Regions from separate parts of the Bradyrhizobium japonicum USDA 6 genome, predicted to be linked through region 2. Evidence: predicted binding sites of a transcription regulator. Region 2 holds the regulator's gene; the other holds the start of a gene.
The links. Region 2 encodes LexA, which represses DNA repair genes until DNA is damaged. Its sites were predicted from a motif close to TGTTCNNNNTGTGTTCNG; they were not measured.
Positions count from the first base shown of each region.

Region 1: a site for LexA is predicted at 4,417-4,434, ahead of BJ6T_RS05890 (DNA recombination protein RmuC). Genes of this name have one in related genera too.

Region 1 covers NC_017249.1:1,289,779-1,297,635, reverse strand. The annotation lists gene BJ6T_RS48130 (DUF805 domain-containing protein) at 1-334, shown strand, start outside; gene dapE (succinyl-diaminopimelate desuccinylase) at 331-1,497, shown strand; gene truA (tRNA pseudouridine(38-40) synthase TruA) at 1,674-2,411, opposite strand; gene fmt (methionyl-tRNA formyltransferase) at 2,587-3,510, opposite strand; gene def (peptide deformylase) at 3,770-4,294, opposite strand; gene BJ6T_RS05890 (DNA recombination protein RmuC) at 4,466-5,665, shown strand; gene BJ6T_RS05885 (AmpG family muropeptide MFS transporter) at 5,857-7,221, shown strand; gene BJ6T_RS05880 (hypothetical protein) at 7,338-7,775, opposite strand; gene recR (recombination mediator RecR) at 7,802-7,857, opposite strand, start outside.
Region 2 covers NC_017249.1:4,959,774-4,967,630, forward strand. The annotation lists gene BJ6T_RS23490 (ComEC/Rec2 family competence protein) at 1-942, shown strand, start outside; gene BJ6T_RS23495 (GAF domain-containing protein) at 952-1,893, opposite strand; gene BJ6T_RS47360 (hypothetical protein) at 2,108-2,542, opposite strand; gene BJ6T_RS23505 (hypothetical protein) at 2,728-2,949, opposite strand; gene lexA (transcriptional repressor LexA) at 3,156-3,857, opposite strand; gene BJ6T_RS23515 (molybdopterin molybdotransferase MoeA) at 4,034-5,245, opposite strand; gene BJ6T_RS23520 (hypothetical protein) at 5,477-5,671, opposite strand; gene BJ6T_RS23525 (HAD family hydrolase) at 5,827-6,453, opposite strand; gene BJ6T_RS23530 (alpha-hydroxy acid oxidase) at 6,467-7,600, opposite strand.

The DNA.
Region 1 (7,857 bases), 3.7 Mb from region 2:
GATCAAGCGGCTGCATGATCGCGACAGGAGTGGCTGGTGGCTCGTCCCGTTCTTCTTCCTGCCCGGTCTGTACAACCAGTTCTCGGACCTGTTGCCGAACTCCACCTGGATGCTTCCGTTCTGGCTGGTCGCGTCCATCCTGTGGCTGTGGGGGTTTGTCGAGATGTTCATCGTATCAGGCAGCGTCGGCGATAACCGGTTCGGTCCTGATCCATTGGCCAAGACCGAGGACGGCTCGTCCCCTGCAAAAAGCTGGGACCAGCAAAGCGAGCTCGAATTGGTGCCGCCCAGCGCTAGCCCACCCGGCGGCATGCATGTTAAGCGGGGCGCATGACCGATGCTCTCTCGATTGCCCGCGATCTCATCCGCTGCCCCTCGGTAACTCCGGCCGATGCCGGTGCACTCGGGGTGCTTGAACAAGCCCTGAACGCCGTCGGCTTCACCTGCCACCGCGTGACCTTCAGCGAACCAGGCACAGCCGACGTCGACAATCTCTATGCGCGGATCGGCACTGAAGGCCCGCACATCACCTTCGCCGGCCACACCGACGTGGTGCCGCCCGGCGACGAGAACGCCTGGAGCGTCGGCGCGTTCTCGGGCGAGGTGAAGGACGGCTTTCTGCACGGCCGCGGCGCGGTCGACATGAAGGGTGGCATCGCCTGCTCGGTGGCAGCCGTGCTCGAGCATCTCGCAGCCAACGGCGGCACGCCGCGGGCCGATGGAAAGGGCTCGATCTCGTTCCTGATCACTGGCGACGAGGAAGACGTCTCCATCAACGGCACCATCAAGCTGCTGAAATGGGCCGCGGAGCGCGGCGAAAAGTTCGACCATTGCGTGCTCGGCGAACCCTCCAATGTCGAGACGCTCGGCGACACCATCAAGGTCGGCCGCCGCGGCTCGCAATCCGGTACGCTCTATGTCGACGGCGTGCAGGGCCATGTGGCCTATCCGCACCGCGCGTCCAATCCGGTGCCTGATATCTCGCGGTTGATCGTGGCGATCAGTGACGAGCCGCTCGACCATGGCAGCGCGCAGTTCCAGGCCTCCAATCTCGAATTCACCTCGGTGGACGTCGGCAACAAGGCCAACAACGTCATCCCCGGCGAGGCCCGCGCAAAATTCAACATCCGCTACAATGACAACCACACCCAGGCATCCTTGCGCGAGCTGGTCGAGACCCGCCTGACGAAAGCCTGCGGCAACCGCATCAAGGCCCGCATCGTCTGGGAGCCCTCGAACTCGAACGTGTTCGTGACCAAGCCCGGCCCGTTCACCGACCTCGCGGTCTCCGCGATCGAGGAGGTGACGGGACGCAAGCCGGAACTGTCGACCTCGGGCGGCACCTCGGACGCGCGCTTCATCTCCAGCTACTGTCCGGTGATCGAATTCGGCCTGGTCGGCCAGACCATGCACCAGGTCGACGAGCGCGTGCCGGTGGTGGATCTGGAGAGATTGACTCAGGTGTATCGGGGAATTTTGACGCGGTATTTTGGGTAAGCGCTGCCCTCACCCAGCACGCCGCTGTCATCGCCCGACTTGATCGGGCGATCCAGTATTCCAGAGACAGCAGTGATTGAACCGAGAAGCCGCGGCGTACTGGATGCCCCGGTCAAGCCGGGGCATGACAGCGGTGGGCGCGGCGAGAGCGGGCGCTCTCCGCACTGACGCGCTCCTCAATAATCCACCTTCATCAGATACAGCCCGTCAGGCGGCGCGACGATGCCGCACGCCGCGCGGTTGCGGGCTGCGAGCGCCGCTGAGAGATCGTCCGCGGTCCAGCGGCCCTCGCCGACCCAGACCAGCGATCCCACCATCGAGCGCACCTGGCTGTGCAGGAATGAGCGCGCCGAGGTGACAATCGTGATCTCGCGGCCGTCGCGCAGCACGTCGAGCTGGTCGAGCGTCTTCTCCGGCGATTTCGCCTGGCACTCGGTGTCGCGGAACGTCGTGAAATCGTGCTTGCCGAGCAGACGTTGTGCCGCCGCATGCATCGCATCGGCATCGAGCCGGCGCGGCACGCGCCAGGCGTGGCCGATATCGAGCGCGAGATTGGCGCGGGTGTTGACGACGCGGTAGCGGTAGTGACGCTTCACGGCCGAGAAGCGTGCCTCGAAGGTGTCAGGGACGATCTCGGCCTCCAGCACCGCGATCGGATGGGGGCGCAGATGCGCATTCAACCCGTCGCGAAAACGGCCCGGCGGAAACTGCTTGTCGATGTCGACATGCGCGACCTGGCCGCGCGCATGCACGCCGGCGTCGGTGCGGCCCGCACCGTGCACGCGCAGATCCGCGCCGGTCATCGCCTTCACCGCCGCCTCTAACGCGCCCTGCACGGACGGCAGCGTGTCCTGCACCTGCCAGCCGAAGAACGGCGCGCCGTCATATTCGATGGTGAGCTTGTAGCGGGGCATCAGTTTCCAGTTCTGCTGTCATCGCCCGGCTTGCCGCCTTCGCTGAAGCTTCGGCGTGCCGAGCGCTCGTGTGGGCCTCGGCGTAGCCTTGGCGGAGCCGGGACCGGGCGATCCAGTACGCCGCGGCCTATCGGTTCGACCGAGAAATACCCCGCCTTCGCGGGGTATGACAGCGTCAGGTGAATTTGACGCCTGCTTTCAGCGGCACGCCGCGTAAGAAGTCCGCGGCCTGCATCCGGCCCTTGCCCTCGCGCTGGAGCTCGACGATGCGGATCGCCTCCTCGCCGCAGGCGATGGTGAGCTGATCGTCCAGCACCGCACCAGGCTCGCCCGATCCTTTGGCCAGCTCGCAGCGCAGGATTTTCACGCGCGCATTCTCGAGCTCGGCCCAGGCGCCGGGAAACGGCGACAGGCCATGGATGTGGCGCAGCACGGCGCGCGCGGGCCTGGTCCAGTCGATCCGGGCTTCGGCCTTGTCGATCTTGGCGGCGTAGGTGACGCCATCCTCGCTCTGCTTTTTGAGCTGGAGCCCGCCGCGGGCGAGCGCGGCCATCGCGCGCACCATCAGATCGGCACCGAGCCGGGAGAGACGGTCATGCAGATCGACCGCGGTCATGTTGTCGGGAATCGCGATGCGCTCGGCCATGGCGACGTCGCCGGTGTCGAGGCCGACATCCATCTTCATCACCATCACGCCGCTCTCGGCATCACCTTCCATGATCGCGCGGTTGATCGGCGCGGCGCCGCGCCAGCGCGGCAGCAGCGAGGCGTGCAGATTGTAACAGCCGAGCTTCGGCGCATCGAGGATCGCCTGCGGCAGGATCATGCCATAGGCGACGACGACCGCGGCATCGGCGTCGAAGGCACGAAACTCGTCGAGCGCTTCGGGCGTCTTCAACGACTTCGGCGTCAGCACGGGCACGCCGAGCTTCCGCGCGGCTTCCTCGACCGGGGTCGGCTGCAATTGCAGGCCGCGCCGCCCGCCGGGCTTTGGCGCGCGGGTATAGACCGCCGCGATCTCGTGGCCATGCGAGACCAGCTCGAGCAGCGTCGGCACGGAGAAATCGGGCGTGCCCATGAAGATCAGGCGGAGGGGCATCAACGGAACTCGCTGCGTTCCCTCCCCCTTGCGGGGGAGGGCTAGGGAGAGGGGTGCCACACGACGCGCTCTCTCGGTATATGAGCGCGGGCGCCTGTTGTTGGCACTCGCAAACGACAAGCGCCTTTTGCTGGGCTACCCCTCTCCCATAGCCGAAGCTTCGCTTCGGCGTCCATCTAAAGGACGGCCGCCGAAGGCGGCCTATGCCCTCCCCGCAAGGGGGCAGGGAGCTCAGCGGAGTATGGAGCAGCACCTAAACTCACTCCGCGCGCTTGGCGGCTTTCTCGAACTTCTTCATCACGCGGTCGCGCTTGAGTTTTGACAGATAGTCGACGAACAGCACGCCGTTGAGATGGTCGATCTCGTGCTGGATGCAGGTGGCGTAGAGGCCTTCGGCATCCTCCTCATGCACCTTTCCGTCGAGATCGGTGAAGCGCACGCGCACCTTGGCGGGACGTTCGACCTCCTCGTAATATTCGGGAATCGAGAGGCAGCCTTCCTCGTAGACCGACAGGTCTTCAGAGGATGCGATGATTTCAGGGTTGATGAAGACGCGCGGCTCCGGCTTGGTCTCGCCGTCCGGGTCAGGCTTGGCGAGGTCCATGGTGATCAGCCGCAAGGGCTGCGCGATCTGGATCGCCGCGAGCCCGATGCCGGGCGCGTCGTACATGGTCTCGAACATGTCGTCGGCAAGCTTGCGGATCTCCGTCGTGACCTTCTCGATCGGCTTGGAGACCAGACGCAGCTGCTTGTCGGGCAGGATGATGATTTCTCTGAGGGCCATGGCCGCGATTTAAGCCGCATGCCGGATGCGGTCAATGCGGCGAGGAACTCCGTTAACCCTCCGCTAACCATAAAACTTCAGGTTTCGTTAACCATAAAAATTAGGGGGCTGTTAACCATAAATGTTCGCTATTCGTTCGCGGAGGGTGTCGAATCGGCTACAACGGCCGCCATGAACGAGATCATTTTCCTGGCTGGCGACTGGCCGGTCCGCACCATCGATGCGCTGATCGGGTTCGGCGCCCTCATCGTCATCCTGCTGGTGGTGATCGCGGTGGTGATCGCGCGCTCGGGACGGCGCGGTGCGGAACTCGCCATGGCCAATGCCATCCGCGCCGACGAGCTCGAGGAGCGCCTCAGCCAAGTGCTGCGCGCCCAGAGCGAAGCTGCCGGCCGGGCCGACGCCATGACCCAGGCGCTGGCCGGCCGCCAGGCCGACATGGCGCGCGCGGTCAACGAGCGGCTGGATTCGGTGACCCATCGGGTCGGCCAGTCCATGGAACATTCGACCCGCAACACCATGGAGAGCCTGCGCGCGCTACACGAGCGGCTCGGCATCATCGACAACGCGCACAAGAACCTCACCGACCTCACCACACAGGTGACGACCCTGCGCGACGTGCTCGCCAACAAGCAGTCACGCGGCGCCTTCGGCCAGGCGCGGATGGAGGCGATCGTCCAGGACGGCTTGCCGAAGGGCGCCTACGAGTTCCAGTTCACGCTCTCGACCGGAAAGCGGCCGGATTGCGTGGTGTTCCTGCCCGACCAGCGCCCGCTCTGCATCGACGCAAAATTTCCGCTGGAGGCGATGACCGCGCTGCACGACGCCCGCACCGACGAGGAGCGGCGCGTCGCCACGCAGCGGCTGCGCGGCGACGTGATGAAGCATGTCAGCGACATCGCCGACAAATATCTCGTCGCCGGCGAGACCCAGGAGACGGCGCTGATGTTCGTGCCGTCGGAATCGGTCTATGCCGAGATTCATGACGGTTTCGACGACGTGATCCAGAAGGCCTATCGCGCCCGCGTCGTGCTGGTGTCGCCGTCGCTGCTGATGCTCGCGATCCAGGTGATGCAGCAGATCATGAAAGACGCGCGCATGCGCGACGCCGCCGACCAGATCCGCACCGAGGTGATCAAGCTCGGCGACGATTTGGGACGCCTGCGCGACCGCGTGCTGAAATTGCAGAAGCATTTTGCCGATGCGAACGAGGACGTCCGACAGGTGCTGATCTCCGCCGACAAGATCGAGAAGCGCGCCAGGCGAATCGAGGAGCTCGATTTCAGCAAGACCGATGCGCCGGAGGGTCCGCATCTGGTGGCGGCAGGTGCCGCGGAGCTGTTCCCGAGGAAGCTCCAGGCGGGAGAGTGAGTTTTGAGGCACACTGTCATACCCCGCGAAGGCGGGGTATCCAGTACGCCGTGGCAGCCGTGATTGGATCGAGGCGCTGGTGATTACTGGATCGTTCGCCTTCGCGGACGATGACACCGAGGGTGTTGAGGCGTCTCCCGCCTCACCGGCTACCACGAGGCTTTTCCTTCAGAATCTGCTAACACCTCCCCATGACCGCACCCGACGCGACCTCCCCTGCCAGCCCCGACACGGCCCCTACCTCCTGGCGCGACGGCCTGGCCGTGTACCTGCAACCGCGGGTGCTGATCGTGCTGTTCCTCGGCTTCTCGTCCGGGCTGCCGCTGGCGCTGTCGGGCTCGACGCTCCTGGTGTGGATGCGCGAGGCCGGGGTCGATCTCAAGACCATCGGGCTATTTGCGCTGGTCGGCACGCCCTACACGCTGAAATTCCTGTGGGCGCCGCTGGTGGATGCGCTGCATGTGCCGCTGTTTACCCGCGCGTTCGGACGGCGGCGCGGCTGGCTGCTGTTCTCGCAGTTGCTGCTGATCATCGCGATCCTGCTGCTGGCGCTGACCGATCCCGCGCGCTCGCCGTTCTACGTCGCGCTCGGTGCACTGCTGGTGGCGACAACATCGTCGACGCAGGACATCGTGGTCGACGCCTTCCGCGTCGAGAGCCTGCCGGAGAGCGAGCAGGCCGCCGGAATGGCTTCCTATGTCGCCGCCTATCGCATCGGCATGTTGGTCTCGACCGCGGGCGCGCTGTTCATCGTGTCCGGCTTCGAGGGCACCGGCATTCCGCGCGCGTCGGCCTGGATGTGGGGCTATGTGGTGATGGCGGCGATGGTGCTGATCGGCACGATTACCGCGCTGGCTGCGACCGAGCCCGAGCAATCGGTGCGGGCGGAAGCCGCGACACAAACCGAGACGGCGTTCGCGCGCGTGCTGCACGCGGCGATCGGAGCCTTCTCGGAATTCCTGACGCGCAAGGACGCGCTCGCGGCGCTCGCCTTCGTCGTGCTGTTCAAGTTCACCGATGCCTTCTCCGGCACGATGACCGCGCCGTTCGTGATCGACCTCGGCTTCTCCCGCAACGATTATGCGGCGATCGTGAAGGGCGTCGGCCTCGCGGCAACGCTGATCGGCGGCTTTGCCGGCGGCTTCCTCGCGCGGCGCTATTCGCTGGCGACCAGCCTGTGGATCGGCGGCGTGGTGCAGGCGCTCGCCAACCTCTCCTTCTCATGGCTGGCATTCGTCGGCACCAGCCAATGGGCGCTGGCCTTCGCCATCACCTGCGAGAACTTCACCAGCGCCATCGGCACCGTGATCTTCGTCGCCTATCTCTCCGCGCTGTGCCAGAATCCGCTGCACACGGCGACGCAATACGCGCTGCTCACCGCGCTTGCGGCGGTCGGGCGCACATATCTGTCAGCAAGTGCGGGCTTCGTGGCGGACACGACGGGCTGGCCGCTGTTCTTCGTGATCTGCGTGCTGGTGGCGATCCCGAGCCTGTTGCTGCTGGCCTGGCTGCAGAAGCGCGGGCACTTCGAGACGCTGGGGCCGGTGAGGGTTTAGCGGTCTCGTAGGGGGCAAAGGCGCACTTGCGCCGTGCCCACGATCTTTCCCAGCATTCGACGGAAGCGGTGGGCACGCTTCGCTTTGCCCACCCTACAGCATCTCGATCTGATGCCCTATTGCTTCCTGATCAAGCTCCACTTCGTGATCACGGCTTCGCTCATCTGGCCGGGATCGCTGGCGCAGGCGACTTCGTCGACCTTGACCGAGATCTCCTTGCCGACGAACGATTTCAGCTGCGTGGCCTGTGCGTCGCTGGAGGTGACGAGCTGGAACGTCTCGGGACCAGTCTCGAGATTGCACAGCCCGTTCGGCGCCGGCAGGCGACGCGGCTCGGAGGTGATCTGGTACATCGCAATCCGCTTGCCGGCGTTCTTGACGTCGCGCACCTTCATTGCGTTCAATTCGCCCGAGAGCACCTCGCCGGCATTGATCGGCTTGCCGGGCTTCGGCGGCGGCGGCGCCCCGTCGTCCTGCTGCGCGCAGATGGCCGGCGTCGCCAGCAGCATCAACGTCGCGACCAAAGCCGATCGTGTGGCGAAAAGTTTCGTCATGTCGTCCGTTCCGTAAGTCTGGATGGCTAGAACAGGGTCCGCTGCCGCATGGCGGCCGATAGCGTACCTTCGTCGAGATAAT
Region 2 (7,857 bases):
GCGATGCTGTTCCTGGCCTCGCTGATCGCGGGGCTCGCGACCACGCCCTATGCCGCTTTCCACTTCCACCGCGTCACCCCATTCGGCGTGCTCGCCAACCTCGGGGCGATGCCGGTGGTCTCGGCCCTGGTGATGCCCGCGGGGCTGTTGGGTTTGATTGCAGCGCCGTTCGGGCTTGATGGTCCGTTCTGGTGGTTGATGGGGATCGGCATCGACTGGATGGTTGCGGTGTCGCGCTGGGTGGCCGCTTTGCCGGGCGCAGTCGGCCGCATCTCGGCTTTCGGCATCGCACCGCTGATCGCTGCAAGCTTGGGGATCATCGTGATGGGCTTGTTGCGCACGCCGTTGCGCTGGGCCGGCGCGGTGGTGTTGTTGGCAGCGATCCTCTGGGGACTGTGCGCGCGGCAGCCCGATGTCCTGATCGCCGGTGACGGCCAGAGCGTCGCGGTGCGGGGCAGGGATGGACACCTCCATCTGATCAGGTCGAGCAAGGACAGTTTTCTTCTGAAGGAATGGCTCGCCGCCGACGCCGATTCGCGCGACGCCGGCAGTGCCTTACTGGCCGCCGGCGTGTCGTGCGACGAGGCCGGCTGCGTGACGCCGCTCGCCGACGGGCGCCTGGTCGCGCTGGCCTTGCGCATCGATTCACTGGCTGACGATTGCAGCCGTGCCGCGCTGGTGGTGACGGCGCGGCCGGCGCCGCCGGATTGCGCGGCGATGGTTGTCGACCGGCAGCGTCTCGCAAGGCAGGGCGCGCTGGCGCTGACGCGAAGCGGCGACGGCTTCGCGGTTCAGGCGGCGAAGACGAGGGGGACAGACCGTCCATGGTCGCCGGCGGCCGCCGGCGAGGCGGATTTCAGCGCGAGCCTTGCGCCGCAGGTGGCGGCTCCCCGCAACCGCGACGCGACGCCATCGGAAGCCGACCTGCAGGCCGAGGATTGAGCGGACGGGTTACAGATACCAGGCCAACACGGCGTCGAGCCTGGCATTGCCGATCACCGGCAGGACGACCATCTGGCTCAGTCCAGAGGCGCTGGCCTGCAAGGCCGCGACCGAGCCGTCACGCGCGAGATCGTCGTTGAGTGCGGGCATGCCGGTGGCCCAGGCCCCGCCGATGCTGCCTTCGCCTTTGGCGATGGATTTCGTCGCGTAGAGCGCGGCGAGGTCGGTCTGCGCGCTGCAATCGCCGGCGCGGAAGACCAGCGCCGAACGGGCCTCGTCCGGGACCCAGATCTCGAAGCGTCGCGCAATCGGGGTCGCCTGCGCCGAGAGGAACGTCAGCACCCAGGTCTGATCGGTGCCGGTCCGGTAGGGGACGCCGACGCCGAGATTGATTCCGACCTTGGCGGCGTCCTCCCAGCGCAGAAAACTCCTGGCATCGTGCAGGTCCTTGATGATCAGCGGCAGGCCGGCTTTCCAGATGCGACCGGGCAGGCCGAAGCCACGCGGAAATCTGGTGTGGCGGGAGTTGAATTCGAACATGTCGGCGGTGCCGTAGTAGCCGTCGACGAGCCCCATCTCATGGGAGGCTTCGGCATCGTTGTGCCAGAGCTCGATCGCGCCGACATGGGCCTCGTCGTCGCCGCAGAACAGCACCATGACGGCTTGCAGGAATTCGCCTGAAAACACCGGCACCGCCACGCCGCAGGTCAGCCCGGCGGCGATGGCCTGATCGGTCCGCTTGAAATAGGAATCGGCGAATCTGGTGAGGATCACGGGGTGGCCGCTGGCCCAGGCCTTGCCGGGAAGCCCCTCGTCGTATCCGAAGTGCAGATCTTCGCTCACGGCCTTGAACGCGGTCAACCCTTCGCCGTAGAGGCCGCCGCCGAATTCCAGCCGTATGCGCGTGCGGTCAGGCACCCAGAGTTCAACGACGCGAATGAAGGTCTTCATCGAACGTGTCCGCCGTCTCAAGCCGCACCAAGCATCGGCCATTTGGCTGCGGAACGGACGTTCAAAATTCAGGCAGGACAGCGCAAACTTCGTGCGGTGGGAGGAGGTCCGCCCGATGGAGTTTCGCGGGACACGAACGGCACCATCTCGCCGGCCTCGGCCGGCGATGGCGATTTTCAATCCTGGCCCGACCTGCCGGCCGGGAATGGTCATGTCAGCCGATCGGCAGGCGGGTGATGGTCGGCCGGTTGTCGGTGATGATCTGCGGCTTGTGCTCGCGCTCGCCGAGCGGCTGGGTCACCGGCAGTTGCAGCACGGTCGCGCGTTGGCCTTCGACCAGCTGCGTCACCAGCACGGATTTGCCGTCGGGGAATTCGATCGCATCATGATGGCGATCGGGAATGTGCGGATCGATCTTGCCGAACTTGCCGACGCGCGAATTGACGGTGCGCGTCCAGATCCAGCGATTGTCGTAACGGACGTTGTCGGCGAAGGCGAGCTCCGTTCCCGGCAGCAGGCAGACCGCGACGGTCGGATCGGCCGCAGAGGCAAAGCCGCGCGTCGAGGTGCCGCGGAAGGTTGTCGTGACGATCGTCTCGCCGACTTCGGCGGGACGCGACGCGACGGCATGCAGGCTGTAGTCACACATCGGGTGCTCCTCAATCGGGATAGCAACCCGCGCCTCTTCTGAGGCGCAGGCCTCTATCAGAGTGGAAGCCCGCGATTATATGCGATGTTGAGGGCAAATCTGCGGCTTGAGTCCGCAGACTGCCATCACAATATCTTTTCCAAATGCACTGGGAACAAAGCCCGTCCCCGTGGATTCTGCGAGCGTCAGCGGCCCGCGGGCGCGGACCAACCCGGATATTGCCAGGCCGGCTGCGACGGTTGGTTGACTGCGTCGCGGGCCTTGCGGGTTTGATCGCTCACGGCGCTGTCCTTGCGGACATGGGGCCGCGATTGCGCGCCCGCGGCCAAGGCTTCCGCGGCCAAGGCTTGCGACGCTGAAGCTGCGATCAGTGCCACTGCAACTGTGCTCAGAACGATCTGGCGCATGACTTCTCCTCGAACCTGAAGGCCGCGAGGCAGGGCTGCTTCGTGCGGCGTGCCGAGGATGTACCGCCGGGGAAGGGGCCGGATAATCTGCGCAAAACCAGAAAGACTATCCAGCCGGAGCGGACAATCGTCCGCTCCAAGCTCGGATCGGCGATGCCGATCTAAAGCGCGCGGGCGCCAAACAACCGATACCGGCGCGTCCGGTATCAGTACTTCCGGTACAGCCCGATCAGCTTACCCTGGATCTTCACCCGGTTGGGCGGCAGGATGCGGACCTCATAGGCCGCATTGGCGGGCTCGAGCGCGATCGAGGCGCCGCGGCGGCGGAAGCGCTTCAGGGTTGCTTCCTCATCGTCGATCAGCGCCACCACGATATCGCCGGTATCGGCGCTCTCGTTGCGCTGGATCAGCGCCATGTCGCCGTCGAGAATGCCGGCCTCGACCATGGAATCGCCGCGTACTTCGAGCGCGTAATGTTCGCCCGAGCCGAGCATGTCAGGCGGTACGCTGATGGTGTGGCTGCGGGTCTGCAAGGCCTCGATCGGCGTGCCGGCCGCGATGCGGCCCATTACGGGGACTGCGACGGGACGCTCGCCCTCATCCGCCGGCGGGCTCGAAGTCGTGCGGACCTTGCCGAGATTGCCTTCGATGACGCTCGGCGTGAAGCCGCGGCGGCTGCCGGCGGCGGCCTGAAGCTCGGGCAGCTTGATCACCTCGATGGCGCGGGCGCGGTTGGGCAGGCGCCGGATGAAGCCGCGCTCCTCGAGCGCGGTGATCAGGCGATGGATGCCCGATTTCGAGCGCAGGTCGAGCGCGTCCTTCATCTCGTCGAAGGAGGGCGGCACGCCGCTTTCCTTCAACCGTTCGCTGATGAACCGCAGGAGTTCGTATTGTTTGCGCGTTAACATCTCGACCAAAATCCCCCGGTTGATGTCGTTCGATTCCGAGACGCTGAATTCAGCAGTAAGCCGCTACATGCTCGAAACAAATCATGAACGGACACTATATGTTCGATACATGTTCCGCAACTGCTTAATTTACAGTGAACGCGACAAAGTTCGCGGAACGCACGCGAACGAAGCGCTCAGACGGGCAGCCGCAAGACCTCGCAAGGTGTGCCGGCTTCGGCTCTCGGCGCGAATGGCGCGCGCACGAGAAGTGCCTGTGCCACAGCGAGATTCGCAAGCAGCGAGGAATCCTGGTGATTGACCGGAAGGGCGAGGAGCGTGCCGTCGTCGCGCAGCTCGAGGCGCGCGCGGAGGTAATCCTCGCGCTGGTCGTTGGCGCCGACGTCGCGGCCGAGCACCGCGCGTTCGCGGCGGTGATGAATCATCGAACGGCCCGAAAGCGCGCGAATCAACGGCACCATGAACAGGAAGCCGCAAACGTAGGATGACACGGGATTGCCGGGCAGGCCGATCACGCGCATCGCGCCGAGCCGCCCGTTCATCATCGGCTTGCCCGGCCGCATCGCGATCTTCCAGAACGCCATCGAGATACCTTCGTCCCTCAGCGCCTGTTGGACCAGATCGTGGTCCCCGACCGACGCGCCGCCGGTCGTGATCAGGATGTCGGCGCCGCTCTCCCGCGCGCGGCCGATGCCCGCGGTGGTGGCCTCCAGCGTATCGGCGGCAACGCCGAGGTCGATGGTATCGGCGCCCTCGCTGCGGGCGAGCGCGTGCAGGGCGTAGCCGTTGGAATAGACGATCTGGCCGGGACCGGGCGTGGTGCCCGGCATCACCAACTCGTCGCCGGTCGCGAGGATCGCGACCTTCGGGCGTCGTCGGACCGGCAGTTGCGGGTAATTCATGCCGGCGGCGAGCGCGAGGTCGCGCTCGGTGAGCCGGGCTCCCTTGCACAGCAGCACCTCGCCTTCCGAGAAGTCGACGCCGGCGGGGCGGATGTGCCGCCCCGTTACGGCGGCTTCCTTGATCGTGATTCGCTTGCCGTCCGCGACCGTATCCTCCTGGATCACGACCGCATCAGCGCCATCGGGAACGACACCGCCGGTGAAGATACGCACGGCCTCGCCGGCGCCGACCGATCCCGCAAACGGGCGGCCCGCCGCGACCTCGCCGATCAGGGTGAGCTGGGAGTCGATCTTCGCCGCATCGACCGCGCGCACCGCATAGCCGTCCATTGCCGACATCGCCTGCGGCGGCTGCGTGCGCCGCGCGGCGACGTCGCGCGCGAGCACGCGGTGAAAGGCCGCGTCGAGCGCGATCACCTCTTCAGGCAGCGGCTCTGCGCCCGCCAGCACCGCGGCGAGCGCGTCGGAAACCGGCATCAGGGCCACGGGTGAAAACTCCTGCTGGGCCCGTTCGGGCAAATCGGCGGCGAGAGTTCTAGCCGAGTGCAGGCGCAGAGGCAAAACAGCGGCCGAGCAGGATGATTTATCCTGCGTCATCTGTTCTGCGATGAAGGGGGTGCATCAAGTCCGTCGCGGCATGATCCGGAAGGCGAGACAGACCGGTACGAGGATGGCCATGGCGAGGACGAGAAAGACGAGAGCCACGGCCAGCATCGGTCATCTCCCCGACGGCTTGTACGGACTGACGTCCGGCGCTGCGGGGCCCTGATCCTTGTCGGGCAGCGGATCGGCCTGGGATTTCAGGTCGGCGGCCTTGCTGATCAGCTTGGCGGAAAGCTCAGAATCCGATGTGGTCCTGGCGAATTTCATCAGCAGAGAGGCCTGCTTGGTAAGGTAGGTTTTGCCCAACACGACGATAAGCCCGATGTAGAATTCCCAACGGACTCATGAGTCCTGAGAGGGGTAATCGTTCCGGGAACTCCGTATAAAAATGCGCAAAGGGTTTTGGTTCCTCGCCCTCCAGCAAAATAGTTCCATTCGCGGCCCGTCGGCTTGCCGGCCAGAGGTCAGATTCCGAGCGCCTTGAGGGCGTTCCCGACGTCGCGGGGCGAGGTCACGTGGACCGTGGTCAGGCCGCGCGACCGCGCTCCTTCGATGTTCTCGGCAAGATCGTCGAAGAACACGATACGGTTCGCGGGCACGCCGATCGCGGCCACGACATGGTCGAAGGCCTCCACATCCGGTTTGCGCAGGCCGATGCTGGACGACAGATACAGGGCGCGGAAATGGCCGAGCAGGCCGGCATATTCCTTCGAGAAATGGTCGACATGCGGCCGGTTGGTGTTGGAGAAGGCGTAGAGCGGCAACTGCTTTGCCGCACGCGGCAGCAACTCGGCGATGTCTGGCATCTCGCCGGCGAAGATCGCGTTCCAGCCCTCCAGGAACTGCGCGTCCGAAATGCCGATCCCGAGCGAGGCGCGCAGCGAGTCAAAATAGACCTCGTCGCTGATCTTGCCGACCTCGTGCAGCCGGTAGGCTTCGCTGTCCCGCACATAGCGCGCGACGATGGCTTCCGGCTTGCAGCCGGCATGTCCCGCCCAGCAGGCGATCGCCTTGGAGAAATCGATGTCGAGCACGACGCGCCCGAGATCGAACAGGAGCGCGTCCGCGCTGCCGGGAGAGAGCGAGCTCATTGCATCCTTTCACTCAATATCGATAGGGGTCGTGGTCGAACAGCGGGAACGCGCTGAATACGCTCGGCGCATTCGTTGCGGTCGCCTGGTGCAGGCAGGACTTGTCGACCTCGGCAAACGAGGTGGCGCCCAAAAGGCCGAGGCAGCGCAGCACCTCGTCCTCGAGCAGCTCCAGCATTCGCCTCACGCCGGCTTCGCCGGCCGCGGCCAATGCCCAGCATTGCAGCCGGCCGATGCCGACCATGTCCGCGCCCGCCGCGATCGCCTTGACGATGTCGGTGCCGCGGCAGAAGCCGCCGTCGACCATGATCTTGGCGCGTCCCTTCACGGCCTCGACGATCTCGGGCAGCACATGCATGGCGCCGCGGCCGTGATCGAGCTGGCGGCCGCCATGGTTGGAGACGTAGATCCACTCGACGCCGTGATCGACCGCGATCTGGGCGTCCTCGGCGGTGGCGATGCCCTTCAGGATGAGCGGGATCTTGAACTTGTCCTTGATCATCTTCACGGTCCGCCACTCCAGGCCCTTCTGGTAATCGCCGCCGGTGGCGCGCAGGCGGCTCTCGCGAACATAGCGCTTGGCAATGTCACGTTCGCGACGGCTGTAATGGGCGGTGTCAACCGTCAGGCAGAAGGCGGCGTAGGCATTCTTCTCGCTCCGGCTGACGACATCGGCGACGAAATCGTCGTCGCCGCGCACATAGAGTTGATAGAGCCGTAGCGCATCGGGGGCGGCCTCGGCGGTCTTCTCCAGGCCGGGCTCGGACACCGAGCTCAGCATGTGCGCCGCGCCGAAGCTGCCGCAGGCGCGGGCGACGCTCGCTGCGCCGTCCGGATCGAAGATCTCCAGTGCGCCGACAGGGGCCAGCACCACCGGCAGCCGCATCCTGCGCCCGAACAGCTCGACCGAGCCGTCGACCTCGCGAACGTCGCGCAGCACGCGCGGCCGGAAGGCGATCTCGTCCAGCGCCATTCGGTTCCGGCGCATCGTGGTCTCGGTCTCGGCGGCGCCGACGATGTAGTCCCAGGCGTTCTGGTTGAGGTTGGCGCGCGCCTTGCGGATGAATTCGTGCAGGTTCTGGAATGGCTCGGCGCTGGCGCCGAGTTCGACGTTCCTTTCCGGCCGGATGCGGGGCGCGTCGTTCATTGTTGTCCTCCCGAGAATTTGAAGCGTTATTGTCATCGCGTATCGTGTCCGGCCCTCCAAAACCATCCTAAAATCGCATAGCTGCGAGGCGTGGGCCGGCCGGCCGATTCCCGCCTTGCGCGAAACGGTCTCGGAACGTTGCCAAAAGTTTAGGCCCGGGCGAAGGGATTTTTACGATGCACCCGCCGGCGTGGCGTCCCGGCCTTGAAGAAACCAGAATGGTATTGTGAACAGCGGGCTGGATCGCCATTTGCATG